2 regions of the Salinicoccus sesuvii genome follow, and region 2 is predicted to be linked to the other one. Evidence: predicted binding sites of a transcription regulator. Region 2 holds the regulator's gene; the other holds the start of a gene.
What was found. The regulator LexA, encoded in region 2, represses DNA repair genes until DNA is damaged. The targets are predictions, from matches to a motif close to CGAACATATGTTCG.
Positions count from the first base shown of each region.

Region 1: parE (DNA topoisomerase IV subunit B) is a predicted target of LexA. The motif match lies at 3,421-3,434, and genes of this name have one in related genera.

Region 1 is NZ_JBHRWV010000002.1:275,417-283,751, reverse strand. It holds gene parC (DNA topoisomerase IV subunit A) at 1-1,429, opposite strand, end outside; gene parE (DNA topoisomerase IV subunit B) at 1,422-3,404, opposite strand; gene plsY (glycerol-3-phosphate 1-O-acyltransferase PlsY) at 3,605-4,189, shown strand; gene ACFOJ8_RS04095 (HesB/YadR/YfhF family protein) at 4,207-4,485, shown strand; gene acnA (aconitate hydratase AcnA) at 4,533-7,238, opposite strand; gene ACFOJ8_RS04085 (glycine betaine uptake BCCT transporter) at 7,412-8,335, opposite strand, start outside.
Region 2 is NZ_JBHRWV010000007.1:330,812-339,146, forward strand. It holds gene ACFOJ8_RS07450 (DUF4097 family beta strand repeat-containing protein) at 1-287, opposite strand, end outside; gene ACFOJ8_RS07455 (PadR family transcriptional regulator) at 302-616, opposite strand; gene ACFOJ8_RS07460 (hypothetical protein) at 779-1,000, shown strand; gene ACFOJ8_RS07465 (glutathione ABC transporter substrate-binding protein) at 1,056-2,765, opposite strand; gene ACFOJ8_RS07470 (YneF family protein) at 2,926-3,186, opposite strand; gene tkt (transketolase) at 3,253-5,238, opposite strand; gene ACFOJ8_RS07480 (DUF896 domain-containing protein) at 5,256-5,486, opposite strand; gene ACFOJ8_RS07485 (hypothetical protein) at 5,560-5,808, opposite strand; gene lexA (transcriptional repressor LexA) at 5,948-6,562, shown strand; gene ACFOJ8_RS07495 (hypothetical protein) at 6,655-6,792, opposite strand; gene ACFOJ8_RS07500 (CAP domain-containing protein) at 6,885-7,874, opposite strand; gene panD (aspartate 1-decarboxylase) at 7,923-8,324, opposite strand; gene panC (pantoate--beta-alanine ligase) at 8,299-8,335, opposite strand, start outside.

The DNA.
Region 1 (8,335 bases), on a different contig from region 2:
TGGCATACTTTTTCCGTATATCCCTGAGTTCCTTCTTAATTACTTTAAGCAGCTGTTTCTCGTTGGATAGGATCTCACGCAACTGATTAATAGTGTAATCAAGCTCGTTATGCTCAGTTTCAAGTTCAACAATATCCGTGTTCGTCAGACGATACAGCTGGAGCATGACGATGGCTTCAGCTTGGGCTTCTGTAAAACTGAATGATTCAACTAAGTTCTCCTTGGCGTTGCGCTTATTATCAGACTCTCTGATGACACGAATGACTTCATCCAGAATGGATAGAGCCTTCATCAGCCCTTCGATGATGTGCATCCGGCGCTCCGCTTCCGATAGCTCATGATTGGAACGGTTGAGGATGACGGTTTTCTGGTGGTCAATATAGCTTGCCAGTATCTCTTTTAGTCCCAGCTGCTTGGGTGCACGATCACTGATGGCTACCATATTGAAATTGTATGAAACCTGCAGGTCGGTCTTCTTATAGAAGTAGTTGATGATACCATCGACATTTACTTCCTTCTTCACTTCGACGACGATGCGAAGTCCTTCGCGATCGGTCTCATCTCGGACTTCCAGTATGCCATCGACGTTACGATCGGCGCGGATTTCATCCATCTTTTTGACAAGGTTCGCCTTATTCACTTCAAACGGCAACTCTTCAATAACGATCAGAGTTTTGCCACCCCGCGTATCTTCAGTTCGCACCCTACTGCGCACGATGATCTTACCGCGACCGGTCTCATAGGCTTTTTTGATTTGATCGACACCCTGGATAATACCGCCAGTCGGAAAGTCAGGACCTTTTACAACTGACATCAGCTCTTCGACAGTCGTACTCGGTTTATCAATCACCTTCAGTGTGGCATCGATGACCTCACCGAGATTGTGCGGCGGAATATCTGTAGCGTAACCTGCAGAAATACCCGTCGAGCCATTGACCAGCAAGTTCGGGAATTTCGACGGCAGTACTGTCGGCTCCATTTCAGTATCATCGAAGTTGTTAATGAACTGAACTGTACCTTTATTGATATCTCTGAGCATCTCATTTGAGATTTCAGACAATCTCGCTTCTGTGTAACGCATTGCAGCAGGTGGATCCCCATCGACACTACCTTTGTTGCCGTGAATATCAATGAGTCCTTCACGCATCTTCCACTCTTGGGATAGACGCACCATTGCTTCATATACACTGGAATCCCCGTGCGGGTGGTAGTTACCGATAACATTCCCGACTGTTTTGGCACTTTTTCTGAAGCTCTTCTCGTATGTGTTGCCTTCTTTGTACATCGCGTATAGTATACGTCGTTGCACTGGCTTCAAACCATCTCTGACGTCGGGAATAGCCCGATCTTGGATGACATATTTACTATAGCGGCCGAAACGGTCGCCGATGACGTCTTCAAGCTGCATCAGCTGTACTTGTTCAGTCATTCATTTCACCACTTTCTCCTGATTTTGTGACATCGTCCTTACCGAGTATGCTATCGGCTTCCTCGAGTGTGAAGCTGACGTTGGATTCGATCCATTTTCTGCGCATCTGCACATTATCGCCCATCAGTGTTGTCACACGTTTTAGTGACAGTGCCTCGTCTTCCACCTGCACCCGAATCAGTGTCCGTGTTTCAGGATCCATCGTCGTTTCCCACAACTGGTCCGGCATCATCTCACCCAATCCCTTGTAACGCTGCAGATCGATATTTTTACCCATTTCATTTTGTGCCTGTATCAATTCGTCTTCTGTCCACACATATCTCACATCGGCCTTCTTTTTGCCGCGTGACTTCAACTGGAAAAGTGGTGGCATTGCAATATAGATCTTGCCAGCATCAAACAGTGGACGCATATAATTGAAAAAGAATGTCAGGAGTAGCACTTGAATATGTGCACCATCCGTATCAGCATCAGTCATAATGACAATCTTATCGTAGTTTGAATCTTCTACATTGAATTCATTACCGACCCCGGCACCGATGGTATGAATGATGGTATTGATTTCTTCATTTTTGAAAATATCCTCAAACCTTGCCTTCTCCGTGTTGATTACCTTACCGCGCAGTGGCAAAATCGCCTGAAATCTTCTGTCACGCCCTTGCTTCGCCGACCCCCCTGCTGAGTCGCCCTCGACCAGGTACAATTCATTCTTTTTGGAATTGCGGCTCTGAGCAGGTGTCAGTTTGCCGGATAGCAGTGTATCTTTACGACGTTTTTTGCCGTTTCTCGCTTCTTCACGCGCTTTCCTTGCTGTCTCTCTGACGTTCCTTGCTTTGAGTGCTTTTTTGACGAGTTGAGTACTGAGCGGACCGTTTTCTTCAAGAAAATACGGAAGATGCTCGCTCATCAGCGACTCCATAACATTACGCGCTTCACTGGTACCCAGTTTACTCTTTGTCTGCCCCTCGAACTGCAGCAGATTCTCAGGGATCTTTACTGAAATGACTGCCGTCAGACCTTCACGAATATCATTACCTTCAAGATTCTTGTCCTTTTCTTTCAATTCGTTGATCTTACGTGCATACTCGTTGAAAACTCGAGTGAAACCAGTCTTGAAGCCGACTTCATGGGTACCACCGTCCCTCGTACGCACATTATTGACAAAGGAAATCAGTGTCTCAGTATACTGATCGTTATACTGGAAGCTTACTTCCGCCTGAATATCATTATATTCACCGGAGAACATGACAACATCGCCGATCGCATCCTTACCTTCATTGAGGAAATTGATAAAAGCTTTTAGTCCATCGTCATACTTGAAATTTTCTTCAAGTGGTTCTTCCGGACGTTTATCAATAATGGATATTTTTAACCCTTTCTGGAGAAAAGCCGATTCTCGCATACGCTCCATAATAGTCTCGAAGTTGAAGACTGTACCGGATTTGAAAATTTCGCCGTCCGGTCGGAAGGTCACTTCGGTGCCTGTTTCCTTTGTCTTACCCGTCACTTCAAGTGGACGATCAAGTTTACCGCCTTCTTTGAAAGACATTTCATGTATTTTTCCGTCCCGGAAAATCCGGATCTTCACCCATTCACTCAGAGCGTTGACTACGGATGCACCTACACCGTGCAGTCCACCGGAAGTTTTATATCCACCAGCACCGAATTTACCCCCTGCATGCAGCACAGTAAATATCACTTCGGGTGTCGGTTTTCCAGAAGTATGCATACCAACTGGCATGCCCCGTCCATTGTCTCGGACTGTGACGCTTTCGTCCGCATTGATTGTGATACTAATCTCATCCCCATAGCCATTGATGACTTCATCCACCGAGTTGTCGGTAATTTCGTATACCAGATGATGGAGCCCCCTATGATCGGTTGAACCGATGTACATCCCTGGTCTCTTCCTTACGGCATCCAGACCTTCCAGTATTTGAATTGAATCATCATTATAAGTATTCTGTCCTGCCAAATCTGACATCCTCCCACAAACATATGTTCGTTATTTTTATCTCATGTTCTATTTTTATACAAAACCTCGCTTATTGCAACCATTAATCGCTCTGCACAATAATTAGTTTACTATAACTTTATTATGTAAACTAATTATTGTTATACCTTATTCGACGTTTATGGTAAACTGTTAGTACCTGATAATAAAGGAGTTTTAAAATGGAAATGATCATAATACTCCTGGTGTTGAGCTATCTTTTAGGATCCGTGCCTTTTAGTCTGCTTATTGGTAAATGGTTTTATAAAATTGATATACGGCAGCATGGCAGCGGCAACATCGGAACTACCAATACTTTCAGGATTCTTGGGAAGAAGGCGGGTATTGTCGTTCTGATTTGTGACATGCTCAAAGGTGCAATTCCAGTAGTTGCTGCAATGTTATTGGATCCGAACATGCATATTTTCATTCCTGGACTAGTCGCCGCTCTTGGTCATGTATATTCGATCTTCCTAAAGTTCAAAGGTGGAAAAGCCGTTGCAACAAGTGGTGGTGCAGTACTCGCCTATAATCCGATTCTCTTCATCTTGCTACTTTCAGCGTTTCTAGTCACATTAAAGTTCAGTAAGTATGTCTCTCTTTCCAGCATAGTCAGTGCGGTTCTTTTTTTCATATTATCGCTGGTCTTCAGAGATCCCCTGCTCATTGCCTTTTCATTCATAATCGCTGTAGTAATAGTTGTTAGACATATATCTAACATTAGACGTATAATGGACGGTACAGAAAGCAAGATTACTTTCATGTAGCAGAAGGGATGATCAAAATGCTGGAAATTACAGATCGTGCACTCGATTGGATGAAAAAAGAACTGGAACCAAATGAAGACCAAGGCGTGAATATCTATGTAAGATATGGTGGAGAAACGCAACTAAAACAAGGATTTTCCCCAGCAATGACCGTAGAACGCATCCCCTCCGACAGTAAAGTCTACGACTTTGAGGGACTTCAGGTTTTCATCAAAGAATCCGATCTTTGGTATTTTGAAGACACCGAGCTAGTGATAGATTCGGAAAAAGACGAGATTATATTCGATAGCAAATAGCAAACAGCCCACCTCCATTAAAATGGAGATGGGCTGTTTTTAAATTTCTATGATTTAAGCTTCTTTCTGAGAACGAGTTGCAGGATACCACCATTACGGTAGTAGTCTACTTCAACTTCCGAATCAAAGCGTGCTTTGACTTTGAATTCTGTCTTTTCTCCAGCATCATTCGTCGCAACAGCATCCAGAATGTGACCTGGCATAACATTTTCATCAACTTTGATATCAAATGTTTCACTGCCATCGAACCCTAGAGCATCTGCGTCTTCACCATCAACGAACTGCAATGGTAATACACCCATCATGACAAGGTTCGAGCGGTGGATACGCTCATAGCTTGCTGCAATAACTGCTTTGACACCAAGAAGGTTTGTACCCTTGGCAGCCCAGTCACGGCTTGATCCCATGCCGTAGTCGTCACCTGCAAGAACAACGAGACCTGTACCATCCTGCTGGTATTTCATAGCAGCATCATAGATACTCATAACTTCACCAGTCGGCCAGTATGTTGTAAATCCGCCTTCTTTGCCATCTGCAATCTTGTTACGAATGCGGATGTTAGCGAATGTGCCGCGCAGCATGACTTCGTGGTTACCACGTCGTGAACCGTAGGAGTTAAAATCTCTCGGTGATACACCTTGTTCAATTAGCCACTTACCAGCGGGCGTATCTTTACCAATTGCACCGGCTGGAGAGATGTGGTCAGTTGTAACTGAGTCGCCAAACTTACCGAGCACACGCAGTCCATTTAATGATTCGACTGTACCTGCTTCAGCAGACAGGTTCTGGAAGAATGATGGGTTCTGGATATACGTGGAATCCGGATCAAAGTCGTAAAGTGGTGCATCTGTTGTTTCGATATTATTCCAGATTTCATTGGCATCGAATACTTGCTCGTACTCTTTTCTAAAGAGTTCCGGATTGACGTTACCCATAACAGCATCTTTGACTTCCTGGGTAGTTGGCCAAATATCTTTCATGAAGACATCATTGCCTTCTTTGTCTTTACCAAGTGGCTCATTGCGCAGATCGATATCCACTGTACCTGCCAACGCATATGCTACAACAAGCGGTGGAGATGCTAGATAGTTTGCTTTGACAAGCGGGTGGATTCTACCTTCAAAGTTACGGTTACCAGAAAGAACAGAACTTACAAGTAGGTCGCTCTCCGTAATTGCCTCCGTGATTTCAGGTAGTAGTGGACCGGAGTTTCCGATACATGTTGTACAGCCGTAACCGACAAGGTTGAAGCCGAGCTGATCAAGATATTCTTGCAGTCCAGATTCATCTAGGTAACCGGTAACGACTTTCGAACCTGGTGCGAGTGAAGTCTTTACATAAGCCGGTACTTCAAGTCCTTTTTCTACTGCTTTCTTAGCGACAAGACCCGCTCCAAGCATAACGTATGGATTGGACGTGTTGGTACATGATGTAATGGCTGCAATGACAAGGTCACCTGTTTTCATCTCGACTTCTTTTCCGTCATTGAAATTGACTGTCGTCGTCTTATCAAATTCGGATGCGTCAAGCCCATGTCCATGATTACCACTTTCAGCTGTAACGGACTTTCTATATTCTTCTTTCATATCTGAGAGCGTGATCAAATCCTGCGGACGCTTTGGTCCAGCCAAGGATGGTTCTACAGTAGAGAGATCAAGATCAACAACTTCACTGTATACCGGTTCATTTTCTGGGTCGAAATACATGTCGTTTTCTTTGAGGTATGTCTTCACAACATCACAATGCTCAGCACTGCGGCCTGTCAGTTTCATGTATTCGAGTGTTTCATCATCAACAGGGAAGAAACCACATGTTGCACCATACTCAGGCGCCATATTGGCAATTGTCGCACGGTCTGCAAGTGGAAGTTCCGTTACACCCTGACCGAAGAATTCAACAAATTTACCGACAACGCCTTGTTTTCTGAGCAGTTCCGTCACACGAAGTGCGAGATCTGTTGCTGTTGCGCCTTCAGGAAGCGCATTGGTCATACGCACACCGACAACCTTAGGAATTGGGAAATAGGAAGGTTGGCCAAGCATTCCGGCTTCGGCTTCAATACCACCTACACCCCACCCAAGTACGCCAAGACCATTGATCATTGTCGTATGGGAATCCGTTCCAACAAGCGTATCAGGGAATGTAACAAGTGCATCGCCATCTTCTTTTACATGGACCACGTTAGCCAGGTACTCGAGGTTGACTTGGTGCACGATACCTGTTGCCGGTGGTACGGCCTTATAATTGTCGAATGCTTTTGTTGCCCAGTGCAGAAACTCGTAACGCTCTTGGTTTCTTTCGAACTCAAGCTCCATATTCTGTCTAAGTGCATCATCACTTCCGTAGGCATCGACCTGAACAGAGTGATCGATGACGAGATCTACAGGTACTTCAGGGTTAATCTTCTGTACATCTCCCCCTACATCGTCCATTGCTTTCCTTAAAGAAGCTAGATCGACAACTGCTGGAACTCCAGTGAAATCCTGAAGAATAACACGTGATGGTTTGAATGGTACTTCTTTTCCATCGTTATTACCCTGATCCCACGTTGCCAAGGACTCAATATGATCATCATTGATGACCTTACCATCGTACTGGCGCAATACGGATTCGAGAAGAACCCTTACAGAGTATGGCAACTTGTGCGTTTCGGACATGCCACGTTCGGTCAAAGTCTTCAAACTATAGTAGTCATAGTCTTTACCATTCAGATTGAACGACTTTCTGGCCGCTTCACTAACATTCTGACTCATTTAATAGCCCCCTATTAATATTCCAGTCAATATGACCGTTCTTATTAATTGTATATCTTTACAATAGGTATGTAAACGAAACGCGCCATAATTCAGTCACATATGCGATACAAAAAAATGACCTATAGCAATAAGTAAAACTTATGCCTACAGGTCATTTTCATAACTATATATTAATCTTTGTTTTCTGCTTCTAACTTTTCTTGCTCTTTCTCGTGCTCTTCCATCAGTTCTTCATACTCTGTACCTTCATAATCTGGTTCGAGTAGTAAGTTCAATGATCGCTGTTCCTTAGCAACATCTTTGTAAGTAGCGAACATCATAAGAATTAGAATGACAGAGAACGGGAAGGCAGAAATAATTGCCGCAGCTTGGAGTGCATCCAAGCCACCACCCATCAGGAGTACAACCGCAATTAGAACTTGCGCGGCACCCCATATCAATTTTACTTTAGTCGTTGGCGTCAGAGAGCCGTTTGTCGTCTGCATAGCAAGAACGAAGGTCGCCGAGTCAGCAGAAGTAATGAAGAAAGTGGCAACCAACAGAACAGCTACGATTGAGATGATTAGACTGAACGGCAGATTATTCAATACTTCAAATAATACTGTTTCCGTAGCAAGATCTCCAAACCCACCAATTGTTCTTTCCATGTTAATTGCTGTTACACCAAATATACTGAACCATACAAAACTTACAGCAGCTGGCGCAATCATAACTGCGAGAACAAATTCACGGATGGTACGACCACGGGAGACGCGGGCGATAAAGATTCCGACGAATGGGCTCCAAGACATCCACCAGCCCCAGTAGTAGATTGTCCAGCTTCCGAGCCAATCGTTTTTGTCCTGGTTAAGTGGTGCTACATCGTAGCTCATCTGTACGAATGTGCCGATCATGCCACCGAATGTATCTGTCCACATATTCAGTATGAGTACAGTTGGTCCAGCGACGAGTGTGAAAATCATTACGAGCCCAGCCAATGCCATATTGGCGTTACTGAGATACTGGATACCTTTTGATAATCCAGTCCATGAGCTGTACATGAATAATACGGTAATGATAGAAATGATGATCAATTGGATATAAATATTGTTAGG
Region 2 (8,335 bases):
CCTTTAATATCGAATGAATTTATTTCTTCGGGACGAATTTCACTAAATTGCTTCGAATCTGTAAGGGAGCGTCCAGGCGGTGAGGATTCTTCTGTTTCCATCTCAATGATTTCACGGCCAATCTCCTTTGGGTCTCCGAGTCTAGCAATTATTTCATGTTCGTCATGACCCTCTTCTAGCGCTTCTTCAATGTGCCGATCGTATTCATCCATAATCTCTTTCCTAGTCTCGAACCCCATGGATCCGAGCTGCTTTTCAAGTATTCTCATGAAATCAAATTTATCCATCCATATCCCTCCATCTATTTAGTGTCTGCCAAAATATTATTCACCGCAGCAGAGTATATCTGCCATTCTTCGACAAGTGCATGCATGCGTTCTATGCCACTTTCTGTCAACGTGTAGTATTTGCGTGCAGGACCTTCGTTCGATTCTTGAAAGTAAGTGTTTAAATAGCCTATTTTCACAAGTCTTCTCAATAAAGGATACAAGGTACCTTCTGCGATGCTGAAGTACGCGGAAACGTTCTGTGCAAGCTGATAGCCATATTGATCTTCTTTATGAATGAACCGTAACACACACATCTCAAGTGATCCTTTCTTTAGTTGTGTATTCATTTTTTCCTCCCCTCTCAACTAGTGTGTTATATTCAGTAGCAATTATAGATTAACACCCGGTACTGAATATAGCAAGGTATTGGATGAAAAAAATAAATAGTGTTTATGACATTCAAATATGGGAATAAATTAATAACTACATTAGAGTCAGGAGGCTTTTTCATGTCAGATTCCAACTTGAGTTCACTCGAACAAGGCAGCCATTATACAGCACAAGCGCTTAAAGACTTTCTCAATACATCGGATGCTGCGGTACTCTCTTCAAATGAGGAGGAACTGTTTACCGATTTGAAGCGCGAATATAAAGTGGTTCATCAGTTCAAAGGATGCTTTGAAGGTGGCAATTATCAAGAAAAACGCACTTATATAGTTGAAAAGGTATAAGACTAAAAAACCCTTGAGATTTTCTCTCAAGGGTTTTACTTTGTTTACTGCTAAACTAGTTGAATGATACATTCTCAATTCTGATATTGCCGACTGGATCAAGGTCAACACCACTTACTTCACTAGAGTTGACACCGATAGCGAAGTTCGTATGGAACAGATAAGCTGCCGGTGCTTCTTCAATCAGAATTTCCTGTGCTTGGCTGTATGCTTCGAATCTAGTATCTTCATCTGGTTCTGTACGTCCTTCATCGAGTAGTCTGTCGACTTCTTCGTTGGTGTAGAAGGAACGGTTCCCTGTTGAACCGTGACTATCAGAATGGAAGAGCGCATAGAGACCATAGTCCGCGTCCGCAGTCACAGTTGTCCAGCCAAGGATGAACATCTCATGATCTCCTTGCGAGGTGCGATCGAGGTATGTGCCCCATTCGTACTGCTCAATTTGAACATCAATGTTTAGCTCAGACAATTTTTCTTGGATATATACGGCGGTATCGTTGATCTGTGGGTCTTCATCGACCCATATTGTGGTCTGGAAACCATCTGCTACATCCGTTTCTGCCAGAATTTCTTTGGCACGGTCCATGTCGTATTCGACACCCTCAAGGTTTTCGTCAAATCCCCATACATCAGGCGCCAGTGGTCCTTCTGCTTTGATTCCCATATCATCATACACACCGGAAATGATCTCATCCCGGTCGATAGCATATGAAATGGCCTGCCTGACTCTGATATCATCAAATGGTTCTTTTTCAGTATTGAAACCAAGGTAGGACATTCTGACAGATTCTTGTTCAACGAGTTCAGTATCTGCCCCTTCTTCTATTCTTGTAGCACTCGTAGAATCGATATCGCCTGCAATCTGAACATTGCCTCTTTCGAGGTCGGCTATGCGTGGTCCGTTCTCAGGAACGACACGGAACGTTACTGTTTCAAAATTGCGGTCGCCCCCTTGGAAGTCTTCAAACTTCTGAAGTACTGTCTCGTCTCCCGGTGACCGTGATTCGAATACTAGGTGGTTAGTACCGTCCGCTTCTGAACCGATGACACTACCTGTTTCCCCAGCGATACTCTCAGCAACTTCCTCGTATTCAGAACCGCCTTCTTCACGCAGTTCATAGTACTCATCTGCCGTCATATCCACGCCACCTGCATCTAATGCCGCTTGGTAATCTGCATCAATCAGTTCTTTGCTGATAATACCTGCAGTATTATGTGCCAAATGACTTGGGAGTGGCGCAAACGGATATTCGGTGCGCAGATTTACTTCGTAATCTCCGACCACTTCGACTTCAGAAATCATTTCGAAGAGAAATGCCACTTGAGAAGCAACAGCAGTATCTCTAACACGATCTAGAGTTGCCTTCACATCGTTGGCTGTAAAGTCGGAACCGTTATGGAAAGTTGTCCCTTCCCGTAAAGTGAACGTCCACACGTCATCTTCTGTCGCTTCCCAGTCTTCGGCGAGACCCGGCTCAAGCACCATATCTACCCCCTGGTGTACCAGCGTCTCATAAATATTTCTTCTGACTTGTGCAGATGCTGAATCGTTACTGCCATGAGGGTCCAGTGTGACAGCGTCATCCATCATTGCGATGGTCAAATCGCCGCTTGCCCCCTGCTCTTCTCCCTCTGCATTATCGGAAGCTTCTCCGCCACTCGAACTCTCCTCCACTGCATCGTCAACGTCTGAATCATTTGTACATGCGGCCAGTAGCATGGTGAATATTAATACAAAAAACATCATTGAAAATCTTCTGGTCATTCAAGTTCCCCCTTTGTTATTCTGATTTAAGTATATATGAACCACAGTCTTGCTTCAATAATTATTCGAAATAATGAGAATTTTTAGCATAATGAAGTAACAATAATATCTATTACTTCATATAAAAATAACCCGCCTGCAGATGCAGACGGGTCAAATTTTATTTTTTTGAAGCTTTCATACGATCTTTAGCCGATTTTGTATCTGTCGCTGACTTGTTCATCATTGACATCATCTGGTTTATCTTCTTCTGGGAAGGCTTCTGTCCCATTTGCATCATCATCATTCTGAGCATTTCCTCATTAATCGGCGGGTTCTTTTCAAGATAGTCCATCATGTACTTTCTTGCTAAAAAGAATCCAAGGGCAACGCCACCGATGAGCGCAACTGTAACAATTACTATCCAAATCCAAGTAGCCAAACTGCTCACCTCTTTCTTCGTAGACCATAATAAAGTTTACATTAAAAGCAGGTGGTTTTCAACAGATTATTTATCGAGGACCGTACCCAATACACGCTCGACGGTGAATCCGTACTTCTCAATCACAACATCTCCTGGTGCACTGGCACCGTAAGTGTCGATTGCGTGGATTTTACCGTTCATGCCGATGAAGCGATGCCAGCCGAGACTTGCTGCCATTTCTATCGCTGTACGATTTTCAATATGGGTGTTCAATACGCTTTCGATATACTCTGCATCTTGTTTTAAGAACTGCTGCATGTTAGGAATGGAAGCGACTTTGACATTCACATTTTGCGCCTCGAGTTGCTCCGCTGCTTTAACTGCCAACGGCACTTCACTACCGGATGCGAAAAGAATGGCATCATCACCTTTGTCGTACACAAGATAGCCGCCCTTTTTGACACCTGTCTCTATGGTCTCGTAAGGAAGGTCGAGTGCTTCGACATTTTGACGTGTGAGCACGAGTGCTGTCGGTGCATCTTCTGCTTCCATAGCCACTTTCCATGCTGCACGAGTTTCGTTACCTTCTGCTGGACGAATTGTATTCAGATTCGGAATGGCTCTCAATCCCGCTAGCTGTTCGATTGGCTCGTGTGTTGGACCATCTTCACCTACTGCGATAGAATCATGTGTCAACACATAGGTCACTGGCAGTTTCATCAGGGCACTAAGACGAATTGCCGGCTTCATATAGTCACTGAATACAAAGAATGTACCGCCATATGGATAGATACCGCCGTGTGCCGCCATACCATTGAGCGCTGCCGCCATACCAAATTCTCTCACACCGAACCATACATTGCGTCCACCGTAGTTATTGTGGTCGAAGTCCTCTTGGTCTACTACATTTGTCTTGTTACTGCTTGCAAGATCGGCCGCACCGCCAAACAATGTCGGCACACTCCTAGAGAGAGCCTGAATCATTTCACTTGAAGTGGCACGTGTCGCTTTTGAGTCACCTGCTTCATAGAAAGGCATGTCCTTATCATAATCTTCCTGCAGACGGTGATTGATCGCATCATCTAGTTCTTTATAGAGCTCACCATGCTCCTCCTGGTATGCTTCCATCATCTTATTCCAAGCTTCTTCCTTCTCATTGCTTCTCTGTTTCATCGTTTCGCTGAAACGATCGTAGACGGAAGCATCAACCTTGAAAGTTTCTTCAGGATCAAAACCATAGTATTCGAACGCTGCTTTGCGTTCATCTGCACCAAGTGGCGCGCCGTGGGAAGCACTTTTACCTTGTTTGTTAGGCGCACCATACCCGATGATTGTTTTCACTTCGATCATCGTCGGCTGATTGGCTGATTTTGCTTCTGTGATGGCTTGATCGATTTGTTCCACATCGTTACCATCATCTACTTTAATATAATTCCAGTTATATCCTTCAAAACGCTTTTTAATATCTTCAGAGAAACTCTTATCAAGATCCCCATCAAGAGAAATGTCATTGGAGTCGTAAAGCACAATCAATTTGTCGAGAGCGAGGTGCCCAGCTAATGAAGCCGCTTCATGAGAGATACCTTCCATCAGATCACCGTCACTTGCTACAACATAAGTGTAGTGGTCTACAACATCATAGTTTTCACGATTGAATCTGGCAGCCAGGTGTTTCTCGGCCATTGCCATACCCACGCTCATTGCGAATCCCTGTCCAAGTGGTCCGGTCGTGATTTCTACACCTTCTGTGTGTTTAAACTCAGGGTGTCCTGGTGTTTTAGACTCATACTGCCTGAAATTCTTGATTTCATCCATTTCAAGCGCACCGCTCAGATGCAGCAGACTGTATATGAGCATTGAGCCATGTCCAGCACTAAGTACGAAACGGTCCCTGTTGAACCATGCCATTGAGTTAGGATTGAAATTCAGGTGACGACTCCATAGGGTATAGGCCATCGGTGCTGCACCCATCGGTAGACCCGGGTGTCCGGAATTCGCCTTTTCGATCGCATCGATTGAAAGTGTTCTGATTGTATTGACTGCTAGCTGATCCGTTTTATCGAATGTCATTTCATATGCTCCTTTAGTCACTGTTTTTTATCTTCTTGAATTCGCTTGAGTTTTTCAGGTGTTACATCGTTTCCTTCAGGATCGATCACTTTCGTGTTCTCGACCTGCGCCCTGAAAGATGACCTGAAGTTTTTCAAATATTCTCCCCTTAGGCCCTTCAATTCTTCCAGTTCGTTCTTTTCAATGCTACCTGTTTTCTTTTTGGCAGCTAAAGTGTTGATACGCTGTAATTTTTCTTTTTCCAACATGCTGAAACCTCCTGTCCACTCCCTTATAATTTACCATAAAAAAAAGTATGAGACCATTCTCATACTTGGCGGTTTATTCTATTAGTCCGATCAATTCCATCATCTGGTCGATTGGGGTCCGTTCCTTATAGTGTTCTTCCAGAACATCCGTTTCCTCTTCAGCCACCATAGGCGATTCTTCAGTGATTACTTCAAACTCATCTATATACACTACATTGGAATGTGTGTTCTCTATTTTATGGGAGTCGAACATGAATATAAGACCGGCAACTAGCGCAAATGCAAAAATCGCACTCAATAGCTTTAATTCCTTCATTGTCATAAAATTCCCTCCAGAACATATGTTTGTATAAACATAATAACAGAACGCGTGTTCCGGGTCAATAGAATTACGAACAAACGTTTGTAACCTGGGGATGGATATGTTAAAATCGTATATATAATGAGTCGGAGGTATATATATGAAGGCGCTAACAGATAGACAAAAGCAAATATATCAATTTATAAAAACTACCGTTCAAGAAAAAGGCTATCCGCCAAGTGTGAGAGAGATTGGAAACGCAGTGGGTCTTCAGTCAAGTTCAACAGTTCACGGACATCTCGCGAAACTACAAGAAAAGGGCTACATCAAGAGAGATCCAACTAAGCCAAGAGCAATTGAAATTATTACAGAAGAAAACGACCAGTACAGCGCAGTCATTCAAGTCCCTGTACTCGGCAAAGTCACAGCAGGACTTCCAATCACAGCTGTGGAGAATATTGATGAATACTTTCCTTTACCGGAACACTTCACAGCCAACCACAATAGCGAAATCTTCCTGCTTAATGTATCCGGCGACAGTATGATTGAAGCCGGCATCCATGATGGTGATCGCGTTATTGTGCGCAAACAAAATATCGCCCATAACGGCGATATCATTGTCGCCATGACTGAAGAAGATGAAGCTACAGTCAAACGTTTCTATAAAGAAAATGGATATTATAGGCTTCAACCTGAGAATGCATCCATGGAACCGATCATTGTCGAGAGTGTCACGGTACTCGGTAAAGTCGTTGGACTGTTCCGCTCATTCTAGCAATAAAAATGGACATATTAAAAGGGCGCTTGTGCGCCCTTTTTATTATGTCCTTCCAATGCCATCCTGTAATTGTTTTTTACTGCTGATTTCTATCTACCAAGTATTATTTTGACTTGTTCTAAAATATCTGTGGAATCTTTTGTATTGTTTTCTTGCGTTTTAGTGTTCAATTGCATCCCCTCGTTCTCTCGATCTATCAGGATGGGTAGTAGGAAGGTAATAACCATTTCCATTACACCTGCAGTGTCTACTGATAGATTCCCCTTGGGCGCATTTCGAAACGCATTTAATGGAGTACTTTTACCCCATTGGTGTCACATCACCTATATACATAGTTTTCAGTATAGTAAGGAATATCGTCATCATTATAAGCTGTGCCAACACCAAGATGTGTAAATTCAGGTTTTAGCGTATTGACACGATGGTCTAAGGAGTTCATTAGACTATGGTGAGAAAAGATCGTAGACGTGTGCCCCATCGCGATATTCTCCCCGGCCATTCTATAAGATACATCCGCTGCTTCTATACGATCTTTCAGTGTCTCTCCATCAGGGGAGTCATGATTAAAATAATCCCGCTCAGCCATATCTTCACTATGCCCAAGTGCTGCATCCGCAGCCTGCTGGTCTACTTCCAGAGGGTTAAATCCATATTCGTATCTCGTTGCATTAATCAGCAAGTGGTTCATTCTGGAATTATCTTCAGTAGGAGGATGGTTATAAAGTGTTTCGGTTTCACGTATTTCATCTTTTGAAAGCATCAGAACCCCATTCACCTTCTCTGAGTCGTGTAAATCATAGAAAAAGTAAACGTAACGGTCCTTAAGGTCATAGACTTCGTATTCCTCATTTGTGACCCTGAGGCGTTTCCAGCCTTTTTTTATCGACTCCACCGGCTCTCCGTAAATCTCTCTGACACTTTCACGATCCATGCCTTCCATATTGATTGTATCAATCGAAACATCATCGCTGTTCGTATAGGCACCTGTGACCTTACCGTCATTGATAAGCACCATTCGGAACATACCGTAATCGTTCTCAACCACAAATTGCCCTGCATATTCGCTCTCCAGCACTTCCTGATCTTCCACTTCGTATTGGGTGCCGAGATTAATTGCCACTTCTTGTGTTTGTTCACTATTAACTTCTTGTATTTCGCTCATATCATACGTCGGGTAGATGTTTTCCTCAAGCCAGCCACTGAGATAGCTGCGGTTGAACCCATCCTCAAAATCATAGGACTGTACTACCGGCGCAAGAAACGTAGAAGCGATATATATGAAAATAATAAAGAAAAGTTTGCCGAGCATGAATGCACCTCCATTAGAAAAGTTCAAAAAAAGCAATTAAACAGATGTCTAATTACTTCCATGATGTGTATATTCGGTTTGTCTTTTTTCAAAGTACTGGGGATCTACAATATTGTTCTGCGCGTCCACAATTACTACATTTGGTTCAAAGCCGGCAAGCTCTGCTTCCTCGACCTGCACATAGCTGATAATGATAATGACATCTCCAACCTGCACTTTTCTAGCGGCGGCACCATTCAAACATATTTCGTTCGAACCTCTCTCACCTTCGATGACGTAGGTTTCAAGCCGTTCCCCGTTGTTGTTATTGACGATTTGAACCTTCTCATTTGGCAGAATGTTCGCTGCTTCAAGAAGTACCGGATCAATCGTAATGCTGCCAACGTAATTCAAGTTGGCTTCAGTCACGACTGCACGGTGTATTTTACCGTTCATCATTGTTCTGATCATTTTTCATCACC